DNA from 3 places in the Azospirillum humicireducens genome. Region 3 is predicted to be linked to each of the others. Evidence: predicted binding sites of a transcription regulator. Region 3 holds the regulator's gene; each other region holds the start of a gene.
The links. Region 3 encodes PhoB, which activates phosphate uptake and scavenging genes when phosphate is short. Its sites were predicted from a motif close to TNTCATAAAACTGTCA; they were not measured.
Positions count from the first base shown of each region.

Region 1: a site for PhoB is predicted at 3,023-3,038, ahead of A6A40_RS05070 (RNA degradosome polyphosphate kinase). Genes of this name have one in related genera too.
Region 2: a site for PhoB is predicted at 3,409-3,424, ahead of ugpB (sn-glycerol-3-phosphate ABC transporter substrate-binding protein UgpB). Genes of this name have one in related genera too.

Region 1 covers NZ_CP015285.1:1,120,152-1,125,712, forward strand. The annotation lists gene uvrA (excinuclease ABC subunit UvrA) at 1-571, opposite strand, end outside; gene A6A40_RS05060 (CYTH and CHAD domain-containing protein) at 741-2,345, opposite strand; gene A6A40_RS05065 (SixA phosphatase family protein) at 2,428-2,946, opposite strand; gene A6A40_RS05070 (RNA degradosome polyphosphate kinase) at 3,139-5,286, shown strand; gene A6A40_RS05075 (Ppx/GppA family phosphatase) at 5,310-5,561, shown strand, end outside.
Region 2 covers NZ_CP015285.1:517,193-522,753, forward strand. The annotation lists gene A6A40_RS02370 (bifunctional diguanylate cyclase/phosphodiesterase) at 1-524, shown strand, start outside; gene A6A40_RS02375 (M48 family metallopeptidase) at 561-1,328, opposite strand; gene A6A40_RS02380 (hybrid sensor histidine kinase/response regulator) at 1,599-3,200, shown strand; gene ugpB (sn-glycerol-3-phosphate ABC transporter substrate-binding protein UgpB) at 3,500-4,852, shown strand; gene ugpA (sn-glycerol-3-phosphate ABC transporter permease UgpA) at 4,936-5,561, shown strand, end outside.
Region 3 covers NZ_CP015285.1:2,577,958-2,583,518, reverse strand. The annotation lists gene pstC (phosphate ABC transporter permease subunit PstC) at 1-291, shown strand, start outside; gene pstA (phosphate ABC transporter permease PstA) at 284-1,609, shown strand; gene pstB (phosphate ABC transporter ATP-binding protein PstB) at 1,699-2,445, shown strand; gene phoB (phosphate regulon transcriptional regulator PhoB) at 2,552-3,256, shown strand; gene A6A40_RS12100 (SAM hydrolase/SAM-dependent halogenase family protein) at 3,425-4,153, shown strand; gene A6A40_RS12095 (Bax inhibitor-1/YccA family protein) at 4,239-4,964, opposite strand; gene A6A40_RS12090 (ABC transporter permease) at 5,110-5,561, opposite strand, start outside.

The DNA of each region.
Region 1 (5,561 bases), 1.5 Mb from region 3:
GCACCTCGTCGATCTCGTACATGGTGCCGTCAACCCGCACGCGCTGGAAGCCGCGCTTGCGCAGGTCCTGGATTTCCTTCTTGTACTCGCCCTTGCGGCCGCGGACGAAGGGCGCCAGGAGAAGCAGGCGCGTGCCCTCCGGCATCGCCATGATCCGGTCGACCATCTGGCTGACCGTCTGGCTTTCGATGGGCAGGCCGGTGGCCGGGGAATAGGGAATGCCGACCCGCGCCCACAGCAGACGCATGTAGTCGTAGATTTCCGTCACCGTGCCGACGGTGGAGCGCGGGTTCTTCGAGGTCGTCTTCTGTTCGATGGAGATGGCCGGCGACAGCCCCTCGATCGAATCGACGTCCGGCTTCTGCATCAGCTCCAGGAACTGGCGCGCGTAGGCCGACAGGCTCTCCACATAGCGCCGCTGCCCCTCGGCATAGATCGTGTCGAAGGCGAGCGACGATTTGCCCGATCCAGACAGGCCGGTGATGACGATCAGCTCGTCGCGCGGCAGATCCACATCGACGTTCTTCAGGTTATGTTCCCGCGCGCCGCGGACGCTGATGTATTTGTTCATGGAGTGTTCTTTTACCCGAAGCCCATCCGGATGGAAAGCGGCAAGGCGCCGCGACGCATGACGAAAAGCGGACCGCCTCGCGCAGACCCTTGCGGAGCCGCTGGCCGCCGGCCGGCTGACGATATATGCGCCGCGTGCGCCATTGCCACCGGCGCCTGGCGCGGGTCGGTCATGACCAGAAGGGCGGCACGGCGCGGAAGCGCTTCCACAGCTCGGGCAGGGCCTTGCGCCGCTTGTCCGATTGGCGTTCGATCCAGGCGGCGACGGCGGTGGCTGTCTTCGGGTCCGCAGCCTTCAGTTCGCCCAGCATGCGGGCGCCGATGACGGCATCCTGTTCGGCATCCAGCGCCGCCTGCAGCGGTTCCAGCGCCGCGAAGAAGGGCAGGGTGGCAGCCTCCGGATAAAGGCCGCGGAAGAAGTCGGCGGTGTAGCGCAGGCTGCGCAGCCGGCGGCGCAGCTTGTCGCGCGCCTTGGCATCCTCCGGCGGCTTGGCCGTCTTGCCGAGCTTCGCCATGCGGGCGGACAGCCAGCCGCCGGCCAGCGTGCCGACCGGCGCCGACAGCATGGCGCGGCGGTCGCCCTCGGCCTCCGACACCCAGCGGCCATGCTCCAGCCACGCCCCCAGCGCCAGGACCATGGTGGTGCAGCCGGGCGCCAGGATCGCCGCCATCGCTTCCCGCGCCGGACCTGCCCCGGCGGAGCGTGCGAGCGAGGCCAGCCGGTCCAGCGCCTTGCGGTCGGTGCCCGGCAATGCCGCGGTGTCGGCGAGAAGAGGATCGATCACCCCGGACATCAGCACGTCCCAGCCCCGCGCCGGGCCCAGCCGTTTCGCCAGCGCCCGGCTTTCCTCCACCAGCCGGTCGGCCTCCGGTGACGCGATCAGCGGCGCGAAAAGGCGATGGGCGATGCGCAGCCGGCGCAGCGCGATTCGCATCCGGTGCAGCCCCTCCACATCGCTGCCACCGAGCGCGCAGGCCTCGTTGGCGAGGAACTGGCGCAGCGCTTGGCGCATGATGTGGCGGTAGGCCTCGGCCACCGTGGTCAGGGGCGACAGACCGAGCGGCTCGGCCTCAACCGGTCCGGGTGCCTTGCCTGTGACCAGCCGAAGCCCGGCTTCCGCCTTGCTGTCATTACCGATGCGCATGGGGATGGCGGCCTGCAGGGTCAGCGCCAGATCGAACAGGCTGGCGACCTTGCCGGCCTTCAGTTCGAGTTCCACCTCGCTGATCGGCAGCGAGTTGCCGCCGGCATAGACCCGTCCGTCATCGACCGCCATCTCCACCGCCGTCAGCGGATCGGGGCGGAGCAGCAGGGTGGTGCGTTTGAAATCGGTGATGAACAGGCAATCCAACTCGTCGAGAGCCGCCGCCGGCACCAGACCGGCGACTCCGGGATCGGTCAGAACAGCGCGGTCCACCGCCTCGCCCGCGACGGTCCAGTCCCACTCCCTGCGCACCGCGACCGCGGCGGAATCGCCGGGGCTGGCGCTGTTGACCGTCTTCAGCGTCTGGACGAAGCGGTCGCCCTCCTGCCGCACGCGCAGCGCCACGCCGTTGCCCGCCAGCTTCAGGTCCGGCGTGTCGAAATAGGCGGTGCGCAGGCGCTGTGTGGCCGCCGGCCCGTCGGCGAGAGCCAGCAGAGCCGGCAGCGAGGCGACCCGCGCCAGATCCGCCGAGGCAGCATGGAGCTTGAGCTCCACCTCACGGAAGGCAGGAGCCGAAGGCTGCGCATCGGGGGCGGCGGACGGGTTGGCGGGCGGAATGGCGGGTGGCAAGGGGCGGCATCCTCCCGAATCCGGCCAAGGCGGCCTGGAATTGAACCGGTGGTTCCGTGGATACTCCAACCGCCGCCGCAGGTTAAGAGAGTTTACGCGGCTGCACAAAATCCGCCAGCCGGCCGGCGCCGAGCTCCAGCCCGGCCCAATGCGGCGTTTCGAAGACCAGGACCGCGCAGGCACCGGTCGGGAACTTGTCGGTCAGGTCGTGGCGCAGGCCATGGGCGCCACTGCCCGTAAGCGCATTGGCCAGTTCATGCAGATCAGGGTTGTGCGCCACCAGCATCAACCCCATCGCCGAATCCGGTGCGTCGCGCAGCCGCTCCAGCAATGTGCGGGCGCCGCACAGATACAGGCCGCGCTCATGCTCCACCGGCGGGTATGGCGCGCCCATCGCCGCCATCACCCGCTTGCGCGTCTCCACCGCCCGGACCGCGGTCGAACACAGGACGAGATCGATGTCGGCATGGTGCTTGGCGAGATAGCCGCCGACCAGCGTTGCCGCCTTCTCCCCACGGGCGTTGAGCGGACGGTCATGGTCCCCCAGCGACGGATCGTCCCAGGAGGATTTGGCATGGCGCAGCAGGAACAGCGTCTTCATGGCGGGATTCGGTCTTATTGGACGGGCCGCAGGGCGGGGGAGGGGTGGGAGATGGATCGGACCATCGCCAAATGGGAGTCCTGAAACCGTAACGCATGTGGGATACTCTGTCTGCCCACCATATAACGGTTGCCCGTTGCGCCGCATCGCGGTCTGGGGGCAAACGGGGATCCCAAGATTTCAGAGGTTGACGTGACGCATCTCCAGGAACTCGAGTCGGTCGGCATCGAGCCCAACGCTCCGGAACGCTTCATCAATCGGGAGCTGTCGTGGCTGGCCTTCAACCAGCGCGTCCTGGACGAGGCGGCCAATCCGAACCATCCGCTTCTGGAGCGGCTGCGCTTCCTGTCGATCTCCGCCAGCAACCTGGACGAATTCTACATGGTCCGCGTGGCCGGTCTGAAGGGGCAGGTGGCCGCCGGCGTGAAGGCGCCCAGCCCCGAGAATCTCACCCCTGCCCAGCAGCTGACGGCGGTCAAGCAGCGCATAGCGGCGCTCATGGACAGCCAGCAGGCCATGTGGCGCTCGCTGAAGGAGGAGCTGCGCGAGGCCGGGATCTCCGTCGTCGATCCCGCCGACCTCAGCGAGGGAGAACTGGATTGGCTGGAAGCCAAGTTCCTCGACGATATCTTCCCGATCCTGACGCCAATCGCCGTCGATCCGGCCCACCCCTTCCCGTTCCTGCCCAATCTGGGCTTCTCGCTGGCGCTGCAGCTTCACGATCCGGTCAAGGGCCGGCATATCGACGCGCTGGTGCCGCTGCCCACGCAGCTCGAGCGTTTCCTGCGTCTGCCCGGCTCGGATATCCGCTTCATCCAGCTGGAAAAGGTGGTGATGCAGTTCATCGACCGCCTGTTCCCTCCGTTCCAGGTCAAGGCGCACGGCGTCTTCCGTGTCCTGCGCGACAGCGAGATCGAAATCGAGGAAGAAGCGGAGGATCTGGTCCGCACCTTCGAAAGCGCGCTGAAGCGCCGCCGTCGCGGCAGCGTCATCAGGCTGGCCACCGACAGCGGCATGGCCGCCGACCTGCGCGAATTCCTGCGCCATGAGCTGAACGTGGCGTCGGACGACGTCTTCATCCTGGACGGGCTGATCGGCCTGACCGACACCAAGCTGCTGATCGTCGACGAGCGGCCGGATCTGGTCTTCCGCCCCTTCAACGCCCGCTTCCCCGAACGGATCCGCGATTTCGGCGGCGATTGCTTCGCGGCGATCCGCCACAAGGACATCGTCGTCCATCACCCCTACGAATCCTTCGACGTGGTGGTGCAGTTCATCCGGCAGGCGGCGCGCGACCCGCAGGTGGTGGCGATCAAGCAGACGCTCTACCGCACCAGCAAGGACAGCCCGATCGTCGCCGCCCTGATCGAGGCGGCGGAGGCCGGCAAGTCGGTGACCGCGCTGGTCGAGCTGAAGGCGCGCTTCGACGAGGAGGCGAACATCCGCTGGGCGCGCGATCTGGAACGTGCCGGCGCCCAGGTGGTCTACGGCTTCGTCGATCTGAAGACCCACGCCAAGGTGTCGCTGGTGGTGCGGCGCGAGAAGAAGGCGCTGCGCAGCTACGTCCATTTCGGGACCGGCAACTATCACCCGATCACGGCGAAGATCTACACCGACCTGTCCTTCTTCACCTGCGACCCGGCGCTGTGCCACGATGCCGCCGTCATGTTCAACTTCATGACCGGCTATGCCACGCCCAAGGTGCTGGAGAAGATCGCCATCGCGCCGATCACGCTGCGCCAACGCCTGTCCGACCTGATCGAGGCGGAGATCGCCCATGCAGCCGCCGGACGTCCGGCGGCGATCTGGGTGAAGCTGAACTCGCTGGTCGATCCGGTCATCATCGACAAGCTGTACAAGGCCTCGCAGGCCGGGGTGCAGATCGACATGATCATCCGCGGCATCTGCTGCCTGCGGCCGGGGGTGAAGGGGCTGTCGGAGAATATCCGGGTGCGCAGCATCGTCGGCCGCTTCCTGGAGCATGGCCGCGTCATCTGTTTCGGCAACGGCCACCCGATGCCCAGCAACCAAGCCAAGATCTTCATCTCCTCGGCCGACTGGATGACCCGAAACCTGGACCGCCGCATCGAGACACTGGTGCCCATCGAGAACCCGACGGTGCATGAACAGGTGCTCGACCAGATCATGGTCGCCAACATGAAGGACGATGCAAGCACCTGGAAGCTCGGCCCCGATGGCGTGTACCATCGGGTCAAGGCTGGCCCTGATGCGTTCAGCGCCCATAATTACTTCATGACCAACCCCAGCCTGTCGGGCCGGGGCAGCGCGCTCAGCAGCAAGCGCACGCCGCCGCGGCTCATGCTGCACGCGGTGTCCTGAGGACGGGTGACGGGAGTCTGAGTATGAGCCAGGACAATCGCGCGGCCGCTGTTCAGGGCGACGTTTCCGCAACATGGAATTCGTCGGCCGCGGGGGCGGCGGAGCGCGTCGGCGTGATCGACATCGGGTCCAACTCGATCCGGCTCGTCGTCTATGACGGGCTGACCCGCTCGCCGCTCGCCCTGTTCAACGAGAAGGTGCTGTGCGGCCTTGGCCGCGGGGTGGAGAAATCGGGTCTGCTGAACCCGGACGGCGTGGCCCAGGGTCTGGCGGCG
Region 2 (5,561 bases), 1.1 Mb from region 3:
ATCTGTCGGCCGTGCAGGTCCGCCGCCCCGGTCTGGCGGAGCGGGTGGCGGGCTGGCTGTCGGCCTACGGAATCCCGCCCTCGGCGCTGGAGCTGGAGGTGACGGAAAGCGTCCTGATGGACGATTCCGACGTTGTGTCGGAAACCTTCTCGCAGTTGCGCGAGATGGGGGTGCCACTGGCCATCGACGATTTCGGCACCGGCTATTCCTCGCTCGCCTATCTGAAACGCTTCCGGGTCGACAAACTGAAGATCGACCGCAGTTTCGTCAGCGGCCTGCGTGCCGGCAATCCGGACAGCGGCGCCATCGCCGAGGCGATCATCGGCATGGCGCGGTCCTTGCGCATGCAGACGCTGGCCGAGGGGGTGGAGACAGAGGAGCAGTATCACTGTCTGGCCACCATGGGCTGCGACCAGTGCCAGGGCTATCTGCTGGGCCGTCCCATGCCCTATGAGGATTTCCTGGCCTTCGTCCGCCGCGATGCCGGCACGGCTCAGGCGCAGTTGGCCGAAGTGGTGCAATAGGCGCGGGGGCCGGGCTGCACGGCCCCGCCGTCCGCCTTACCCATACCGCAGCAGCCGCGTGCCGTTGGCCTTCAGCCAGGCCCGCGGCAGCTCGACATCCCGACCGGCTGTCAGGCTGGCGCACAGCGCCCAGAAGCGCGGGGAGTGGTTCATCTCGCGCAGGTGGGCAACCTCATGGCCGACGACATAGTCCAGCACCGGTTCCGGCGTCAGGATCAGGCGCCAGGAGAAGGACAGACGGCCGGTGGACGAACAGCTTCCCCAACGGCTCCTGGTGTCGCGGATGGTGACGGCGGCGACGCGGGCGCCGATGGACTCGGCCTTGACGCGGGCACGGGTCGACAGTTCCCGCTTCGCCTCGGCGGTCAGGAAATCGCGGACACGGCGGGCGACATGCTCCGGCTGGCCGCCGACCAGCAGGGCGCCCTCCTCGATCCGGGTCGGGCCGCGCAGGGCGGGGTCGTGGCGGATCACATGATCGACGCCGAGGTACGGCACACTGGCCCCGTCGGCGAAGGGCAGGGAGGGCGGCATCGCCGCCAGACGCGCCCGCAGCCAGCCGTCATGCCGGCCGACGAATTGGCGGGCGTCGGTCTCCGATACGCCGACCGGAACGACAACCTGGACCAGCCCGCGGCCGGCATCGACGCGCAGGGTCATCCGGGTGGCGCGCGCACTCTCCCGCAGCTCCAGCGGAATCGGCAGGCCGGATATCTCCAGCGCCCGCGGCGGCTGGGGTGGCCGGGCGGCGGAACGCTTGCGTCTGCGCAAGAGGGCGGGGAGAGGAGGGCGGCGCTGCACCATGCCGTCTTATAGCGCGGCTGCGGCCTTATGCGAAAGCGTCCTCCCACCTTGGCGGTAACGGAGTTAAGGCGCAGCCTCGGCTTAAAGCATTAGGGCCTTCGAACGAACCATAGGCTATGGGGTGGACTGAGGTCACATTTGACACGATCGATCGGAGCACAAGATAAAGCAGAGGTAACGCGGCGGTCCCATGATCTCCGGTATCCCACAGTTCAGAATGCCTTTCTTTCTATCTTCGGTCTTCCCCGCAGTTTTACCGAGTACATGCCGATGCCACTCATCCAAGGACAGACGCCGACCCGCGCGGACTGGTTCGACGCGCTGCTGTCGGCCAACGACGCTCCCCATGCGTTGCTTGGCGGAGATGGGCGCGTGCTGGTGGCGAACCGTGCCTTTGCCGAAGCTCTGGGCCGTGCGCCGGATGCGGCGGAAGGGCGAACACTGGCAGAGGGCGGGCTGGCTGCGGAGGCGGCCGCCGCAATCGACCTGCTGCGGCGCCAAGTGCTGGCGACCGGCGCCCCGGCCGTCGGTGCCGGACCGTTTCCCGGTCTTGGGCGGGCCGTGACGTTGAGCCCGGTGCGGGATGCCGGCGGCGCCATCCGTGCGGTGGCGCTGATCGCGGACGCCGGCGTGACCGCCCTGGAGGAGGCGCGGGCGGATGCCGCGCAGGCGCGTGCCGATGCGGAGCGCGCCCGCACCGCCAAGGGCAAGTTCCTGTCGGCGGCCAGCCATGACCTGCGCCAGCCCTTCCAGGCGATGCACCTGTTCCACCATCTGCTGGTCGGCCGGCTGACCGATCCGACCTCCATCGAGCTGGCGAACAAGCTGGAGCAGGCGATCGTCGGCGGCGAGACCCTGCTGCGCGCCCTTCTGGAGGTGTCGGCGCTGGAAGCCGGGCTGGTCACGGCTAAGCCGCAGACCTTCCCGGTCGACGAACTGCTCGCCAAGATGCTGGAGGAGTTCGGGCCGGAGGCGGAGGCCAAGGGGCTGCGCTTCAACGTCCGACCGCTCGACGCCCAGGTCACCAGCGATCCCGTGCTGATGGAACGGCTTCTGCGGCCGATCCTGGCGAACGCCCTGCGCTATACCCTGACGGGCGGCATCCTGCTGGCGGCGCGGCGGCGCGGCGGCACTCTGCGCATCGAGGTTTGGGACACCGGTGTCGGCATCGACCCGGCCAACCTTGGGGTGATCTTCGAGGACTTCCACCAGCTCGGCAATCCCGGCCGCGACCGCAAGCAGGGGCTGGGGCTGGGGCTCGCCATCGTGCGGCGGCTGGCGCAGGTGCTGGGGCACCCGGTGACGGTGCGCTCCAAGCTCGGCAAGGGCTCGGTCTTCGCGGTCGAGGTGCCGTTGTCCGGTTGCGACGGCGACCGGTCGGGCGACGATCCCGCCGACAGCGAGCCCGAACCGGCCGCCGGCACCCAGGCCGCTTCCGCTCCGGCAAAGGCCGGGACGGTGCTGGTGATCGAGGACGACGCCATGCAGTTGGAGGGGATCGGCATGCTGCTGCGCGGCTGGGGCTATGCCGTCATCCCCGCCCGCGGCATCGTCGAGGCCTGTGCCGAGTTGGACAATGCCGCCGCCGCCCCGGATCTCGTGCTCTCCGACCTGCGCCTGTCGGGCCCGGAAACCGGCATCGACGCCATCCAGGCGGTGCGCGCCCGCTGCGGCCGGCGCGTGCCGGGCGTCATCGTGACCGGGGACACCGACCCCGACCGGCTGCGCAGCGTCGACCGCAGCGGGCTGCCCCTGGTGCACAAACCTTGCGATCCCCGGGCGCTGCGCCGCCTGCTCTCCCGCAGCATGAAGGCGGGTGCCGCACCCGCTTCGAATGGCGCGAACCGGCCGGACGTCACCTGTTCGCGATAGTCTTTCCGCGCCTGCGCATTTTCGCTCCGCAACACTCCGGTCGGCGGCTGGCCTGCGTCATGAAGCTGCGATACGGCGTCTTGACAGAGCCGGCTCGGCGTGGGCAGTGTGACGCTTAGAGCAACCAAACAATTTCGGAAGCGATCATCGGGTTGTCGGCGCTTTTCGCAAGCGCAAACAGATGGCCCAGCAAATGGCCGCATGCGTCTGCCACCAAAACTTCACGAAAGCGTCGCGGGATGGCAACCCGTTGCCCTCATGACAACCGCGAACCATACCGGGACAGGGAGACCCACCGCATGTTGACCCGCCGCAAGCTTGCCCTCCTGACGGGCGCCGCCACCACCACCGCGCTGCTCCTCGCCGCGCTGCCGGGCTCCGCGCTCGCCCAAGGCAAGACGGTGATCGATTTCTGGCACGGCCTGCCGCAGCCGCTGGGCGGCCAGCTGGAGCAGGTCGTCAAGGAGTTCAACGACAGCCAGCAGGCGGTCCAGGTCAACGCCTCGTACAAGGGCGCCTATCCCGAGACGATGCAGGCCGCCATCGCCGCGTTCCGCGCCGGCAACGCGCCGCACGTCGTGCAGATGTTCGAGGTCGGCACCGCCACCATGATGGCCGCCGGCCCGGCGATCAAGCCGGTCTACCAGCTGATGCAGGAGACGGGGGCGGCCTTCGACGCCAACGCCTACATCCCGGCGGTGAAGGGGTATTACTCGTCCAAGGACGGGAAGATGATGGCGCTGCCGTTCAACAGCTCCAGCACCATCATGTTCTACAACAAGGACGCCTTCCAGAAGGCCGGCCTCGACCCGAACAAGCCGCCGGCGACCTGGCCGGAGATGATCGAGGCGACGAAGAAGCTGAAGGCGTCGGGCTCCACCTGCCCGATGACCACCTCCTGGCCGGTGTGGGCGCAGTTCGAACAGCTGGGCGCCATCCACAACACTCCCTTCGCCAGCCAGGCCAACGGTTTCGGTGGGCTGAACGCCGAGCTGAAGATCGACGCGCCGCTCTACGTCAAGCATGTGCAGACTCTGATCGACATGCAGAAGGAGGGGCTGTTCAAGTATGGCGGCCGTGACAACAAGCCGGACGCCCTGTTCCCGTCGGGCGAATGCGCGATGATCCACGGCTCGTCCGGCCTGCGCAGCCGCATCCTGAAGGAGGCGACCTTCGCCTGGGGTGCCGCCCCGCTGCCCTACTGGCCGGATTTCGCCAAGGACGGGCCGAAGAACAGCATCATCGGCGGCGCCGCCTTCTGGGTCATGACCTCGCCCAAGCGCACGCCGGCCGAATACAAGGCGGTGTCGCAGTTCTTCAGCTACCTTGCCAAGCCCGAGGTGGATTCCAAGTGGCACATGGACACCGGTTATGTCCCGGTGACGATGAAGGGCTTCGAACTGACCAAGGCCCAGGGCTATTACGAGAAGAATCCCGGCGCCGACGTGCCGGCCGCCCAACTGACCCGCACGCCCACCACCGAGAACAGCATGGGCCTCCGCCTGGGCAACCTGCCGGAGATCCGCAACATCATCCAGGAAGAGCTTGAGAAGGCCTTCCAGGGCCAGCAGGACGCCAAACAGGCTCTGGACTCCGCGGTGAAGCGCGGCAACGCCGTGCTGCGCAACTTCGAGCGCGCCAACAAGGGCTGATCCACTGAAGGCTCCCCCTCTCCCCCACTGGGGAGAGGGGGGCCCCCCGAATGTGCGCCATCCAACCCACGAAAGACCATCCTTTGCAGCGTCGCGTGACATTCGACAACCGGCTGCTGCCCTATCTGCTGCTCGCGCCGCAGGTGGCGGTGACGCTGGTGTTCTTCATCTGGCCGGCGGCCCAGGCGGTGTGGCAGTCTGTGCATCTGCAGGACGCCTTCGGCATCCGCAGCGAGTTCGTCTGGTTCGAGAATTTCGAACATGTGCTGACCGACCCGAACTATCTCGACACGCTGAAAGTCACCGTCGTCTTCAGCGTCGCGGTCACCGTGCTGTCGATGGGCACTGCGCTGCTGCTGGCGGTGCTGGCCGATTCCAAGATCAAGGGTGCGCGCGCCTACAAGACGCTGCTGATCTGGCCCTATGCCCTGGCCCCGGCCGTCGCCGCGGTGCTGTGGATGTTCATCTTCAACCCCGACATCGGATCCTTCGGCCTGGCGCTGAAGTCGCTGGGCTATGACTGGGACTACCGGCTGAACGGCGGGCAGGCGCTGTGGATGGTCATCATGGCCGCCAGCTGGAAGCAGGTGGCCTACAACTTCATCTTCTTCCTGGCCGGCCTGCAGGCGATCCCGCGCTCGGTGATGGAGGCGGCCGCCATCGACGGTGCCGGTCCGGTGCGGCGCTTCTGGACCATCACCTTCCCGCT
Region 3 (5,561 bases):
GCGCTGCCGGGCATCGTCGCCGCGGTGATGCTGGCGGTCAGCCGCGCCATCGGCGAGACGATGATCGTCACCATGGCGTCCGGCCTGACCGCCAACATGACCGCCAACCCGCTGCAGGCTGTGACCACCGTCACCACCCAGATCGCCACCCTTCTGGTCGGCGACCAGGAGTTCGACAGCCCGAAGACTCTGTCGGCCTTCGGTCTCGGCCTTGTGCTGTTCCTCGTCACGCTCTGCCTCAACATGGTCGCCCTGCGGGTGGTCCGGACCTATCGGGAAAAATATGACTGACCTCGTCGAGCAGGACGCGGCGGCCGTGACGCCCTCCCCTGCCTCCTTCCCCGGCTCCCACGGTCCGGCGAAGTCGCGCGTCCGGAGCGAGGCCTTCGCCCGCCGCCTGCGCGCCCGCCATGCCGCGGAACGCCGCTTCCGGCTGGCCGGGGCGGCGGCGGTGGCGCTGGCTGCGCTGATGCTGGTGGTGCTGCTGGGCTCGATCGTCGCCAAGGGCAGCACCGCCTTCTGGGAAGCGCGGATCCGGCTGGAGGTGACGCTGGACCCGGCCGAGGTGGCTGAGCGCAACTATGCCCCCATCCTGCGCCGGGCGCTCCATGCCCAGTTCCCGCAGGTGACCGACCGCGCCGGCAAGCGCGTGCTGAACGACCTGCTGTCGTCGGGCGCGCCCTACGAGCTGGAGGCGATGGTCGCCAAGAACCCGGCGCTGGTCGGCACCACGCTGACCGTCTGGGTGCGCGCCGACGACGAGATCGACCAGCTGGTCAAGGGCCGCTACCGCCGTGATTTGCCGGAGAGCGAGCGCGGGCTCAGCGACGCCAAGATCGCTGCGGCCGATGCGCTGCTGGCTTCCGGCGCGCTGGCGCAGGGCTTCAACACCACCCTGTTCACCGCCGGCGACAGCCGGGAGCCGGAGCAGGCCGGCATCGGCGGCGCCATCGTCGGCTCGCTGCTGACGCTCCTGGTGACAATGGCGCTGTCGGTGCCGGTCGGCATCTCCGCCGCGGTCTATCTGGAGGAATTCGCGCCGAAGAACCGCTGGACCGACCTGATCGAGGTGAACATCAACAACCTCGCCGCGGTGCCGTCGATCATCTTCGGCCTGCTGGGTCTGGCGGTGTTCCTGGGCTTCTTCGGCATGCCGCGTTCGGCGCCGCTGGTCGGCGGGCTGGTGATGGCGCTGATGACGCTGCCGGTGATCATCATCTCGGCCCGTGTCGCATTGAAGGCGGTGCCGCCATCGATCCGCGAGGCGGCGCTGGGCATCGGCGCCTCGCCCCTGCAGACGGTTCTGCACCATGTCCTGCCGCTGGCGATGCCCGGCATCCTTACCGGAACCATCATCGGCATGGCCCGCGCGCTGGGAGAGACGGCGCCGCTGCTGATGATCGGCATGGTCGCCTTCATCGTCGACGTGCCCCATGGGCTGACCGACAGCGCCACGGTGCTTCCGGTGCAGATCTACATGTGGGCGGACAGCCCGGAGCGTGCCTTCACCGAACGCACCTCTGCGGCGATCCTGATCCTGCTCGGCATCCTGATCCTGCTGAACGGGACGGCCGTGATCCTGCGCAAGATTTTCGAGAGACGGTGGTAAGCGCCATGAGCATTCAGAACCCGCTGAAGCTGCGGCCCCGCGCAGACAACCACCCTGGCCAGCGGTCCGGTGCGGACCTGCCGGCAAAGATGACCGCCCGCGGGGTAAAGGTGTTCTACGGCGCAAAGCAGGCGTTGAAGGGCATCGACCTGGACATCCATGAGAACCGGGTGCTGGCGCTGATCGGCCCGTCCGGCTGCGGCAAATCGACCTTCCTGCGCTGCCTGAACCGGATGAACGATACCATCGAGGACTGCCGGGTCGAAGGGCGGATCGCGCTGGATGGCGAGGATGTCTACGGCAAGGCTGTCGATGCGGTGCAGCTGCGCGCCCGCGTCGGCATGGTGTTCCAGAAGCCGAACCCCTTCCCCAAGTCGATCTACGACAACATCGCCTACGGCCCGCGCATCCACGGCTTGGCCTCGGGCCGTGACGAGCTGGACGAGGTGGTGCAGACGTCGCTCAAGCGCGCCGGCCTGTGGGCGGAGGTCAAGGACCGCCTGCGCGAGCCCGGAACCAGCCTGTCCGGCGGCCAGCAGCAGCGGCTGTGCATCGCCCGCGCCATCGCCGTAAGCCCCGAGGTGATCCTGATGGACGAGCCCTGCTCGGCGCTCGACCCCATTGCGACCGCCCATATCGAGGAGCTGATCGACGAGCTGCGGGCCAACTACACCATCGTCATCGTCACCCACAACATGCAGCAGGCCGCCCGCGTGTCGCAGCGCACCGCCTTCTTCCATCTGGGCGAGATGGTGGAGTGCGACGACACCGAGGAAATCTTCACCAACCCGCGCGACGAGCGCACCCAGGGCTACATCACCGGCCGCTATGGCTGAGCCCTGCTCCCGAGCCCTTGCCAATGCTTGCGCCCCTTCCCTCCTTTGTTGAAAAGGCTGTCCCATGCCGGTTAACGTCGAGACGCGCGCTGTGAACGGAGCCTCCATGAACGCGGCCCTGAAGCCGCTCGTCCTGGTCGTCGAGGACGAGGCCGACATTCTGACGCTGTTGAAGTACAACCTGGAAAAGGAAGGCTTCCGCGTCGCCACCGCCAGCGACGGCGAGGAGGCCCTGCTGGCCGCCGGTGAACAGACGCCGCACATCGTGCTGCTCGACTGGATGCTGCCGCTGATGAGCGGGCTGGAGGTCTGCCGCCAGCTGCGCCGCAACGCCAAGACCCGCGACATCCCGATCATCATGCTGACCGCCCGCGGCGAGGAAGGCGACCGGGTGCGCGGCCTGAATTCCGGCGCCGACGACTACATCACCAAGCCCTTCTCGCCGACCGAGCTGGTGGCGCGCATGCGCGCGGTGCTGCGCCGCGCCTCGCCCGGCATGACGGACGAGGTGCTGACCTTCGCCGACGTGACTATGGATCTGGCCGCCCACCGCGTAAGGCGCAATGGGCGCGATGTCCATCTCGGCCCGACGGAATTCCGCCTGCTGCGCCACTTCATGCAGCATCCCGGCCGCGTCTTCTCGCGCGAACAGCTGCTCGATCTGGTGTGGGGCCACGACGTGTATGTCGAGCCGCGTACGGTCGACGTTCACATCCGCCGCCTGCGCAAGGCGATGAACGAAGAGGACGAGCTGGACCTGATCCGCACCGTACGGTCGGCGGGGTATGCGCTGGATACGAAGTCGGTGTGAGGGTGCTGGCTTCGGGTGCCCCCTCCCCATCCCTCCCCCGCTTCGCGGGAGAGGGGGTAGGACGCTTGTCAGGCTGAGAATATGCGAAGGAGCAGCGGAGTTCCCTCTCCCGCTGACAAGCGGGGGAGGGTTAGGGAGGGGGCAAAACCGCGGAGAGAACGAAACCCCATGATCCTGCTCTTCACCGACTTCGGCCTCTCCGGCCCCTACACCGGCCAGATGAAGGCGGTGCTGGTGCAACAGGCGCCCACCGCCCCGGTCATCGACCTGTTCGCCGACGCCCCCGCCTTCGACCCGCAACTGTCGGCCTATCTCCTGGCGGCCTATGCCCCGGCCTTCCCCGCCGGCAGCATCTTTCTCTGTGTCGTCGATCCCGGCGTCGGCACCGACCGGCTTCCGGTGATGGTCGAGGCGGACGGGCGCTGGTTCGTCGGCCCCGACAACGGCCTCTTCGCCCTGATCGCCCGCCGCGCAACGTCGCTAAACGCCTGGGCCATCGACTGGATTCCGGACCGGCTGTCCGCCAGCTTCCATGGCCGCGACCTGTTCGCCCCCGTCGCCGCCGATCTGGCGACCGGCCGGCCGGTGCAGCGCAGCCCGCTCGATCTCGCCGCCATCGACCGCCCGGACTGGCCGGACGAGCTGCCGCGCATCGTCTATGTCGATGTCTACGGCAACGCCATGACCGGCCTGCGGGCCTCCGCCCTGCCCGCCGACGCGCTGCTGACCGCCGGTGGCGCCCGCGTCACCCGCGCCCGCACCTTCGGTGCCGTCGGGCCGGGAGAGCCGCTGTGGTATGAGAACTCCAACGGCCTGGCCGAGATCGCCGTCAACCGCGGGCGTGCCGAGGGCGTGCTGGGTCTCAAGGTCGGCGATCCGGTGACGGTGGAGTCCTGAGCGGGCCCAAAAGAAAACCGCCCGGAAGCGGGTGCTTCCGGGCGGCTGTTTCGATGCTCTGCGTGTCCGATCAGAAGTCCCGCGATCAGTCGTTGTTGCGCTGACCCAGGAACTGCAGCAGGAACTGGAACAGGTTGATGAAGTCCAGGTAGAGCGTCAGAGCGCCCATCAGGGCCAGCTTGCCGGTGCTCTCGTGATCGTAGCCCTCGGCGTAGCTTTCCTTGATCGCCTGGGTGTCGTAGGCGGTCAGGCCGGTGAAGATCAGCACGCCGATGGCGGAGATCGCGAAGTGCAGGGCCGGCGACTGGAAGAAGATGTTCGCCAGGCCGGCGATGACGAGGCCGATGACGCCCATCATCAGGAACGAGCCCATCTTCGACAGGTCGGCCTTCGTGGTGTAGCCGTACAGGCTCATCGCCAGGAAGGTCGCGGCGGTGACGAAGAAGGTCAGCGCGATCGACGCCCCGGTGAAGACCAGGAAGATGGCCGACATCGACAGGCCCATCGCGCCGCAATAGGCCCAGAAGATCATCTGTGCCGATGCGAAGGACAGGCGCTGGATGCCGAAGGACAGCACCATCACGAAAGCCAGCGGAGCCAGCATCACAACCCACTTCAGCGGCGTGCCGAAGATGGTCGCCATCATGGCCGGGCTGGACGACACCAGGGCGGCGACCAGACCCGTCAGAATCAGGCCGGCGCCCATGTAGTTGTACACGCGCAGCATGTGCTGCCGCAGGCCTTCGTCGAAGTATCCCCGATCTGTCGCGCGGCCTGCGGTCGCGAAGCGGTTATAGGTCGGGTCTGCCATGTTGGTTTCCTCGGTGGAATAGGGTGATCCCGTCGGGATGACATATTGGCGAGTCCGCAATACGGTTCAATAGGAATCGGCAGCGGTTCTCCAAGATGAAAAAGCTTTCACGTTTCGTTTTTGCTATGGCTTTCCGCTGGGGGAATCACTCGTTGCGAAGCAATGGCGCGGACGGCTGGCCCAATGCCCGCCAAGTACCATAGAACCCGAAAGCGAGCGTGATCGCCGTGCTGAGCAAGGCGGTGGTGACCACCGCCGACGGCAGGAAGCTCCATTCCCACCGCATCAGGAAGCGCAGCACCGCCCAGGCGGTCAGCGTGCCGATGCCGCCGGCGATGACAGCGGTCAGCAGGCCGAGCAGCCCGTATTCCAGCAGGAAGGCGCGCAGCACGTCGCCGCGCGTCGCCCCCAGCACCTTCAGCACCACCGCGTCGTAGACCCGGCGGCGGTGACCGGCAGCCACCGCGCCGGCCAGCACCAGCGTGCCGGCGGCGAGCGTGATGCCGGCGACGATGCGGACCGCCGTGCCGATATGGCCCAGCATCTCCGACACCGTATCGAGCGCGTCCTTGATCCGGACCATGGTGATGTTGGGGA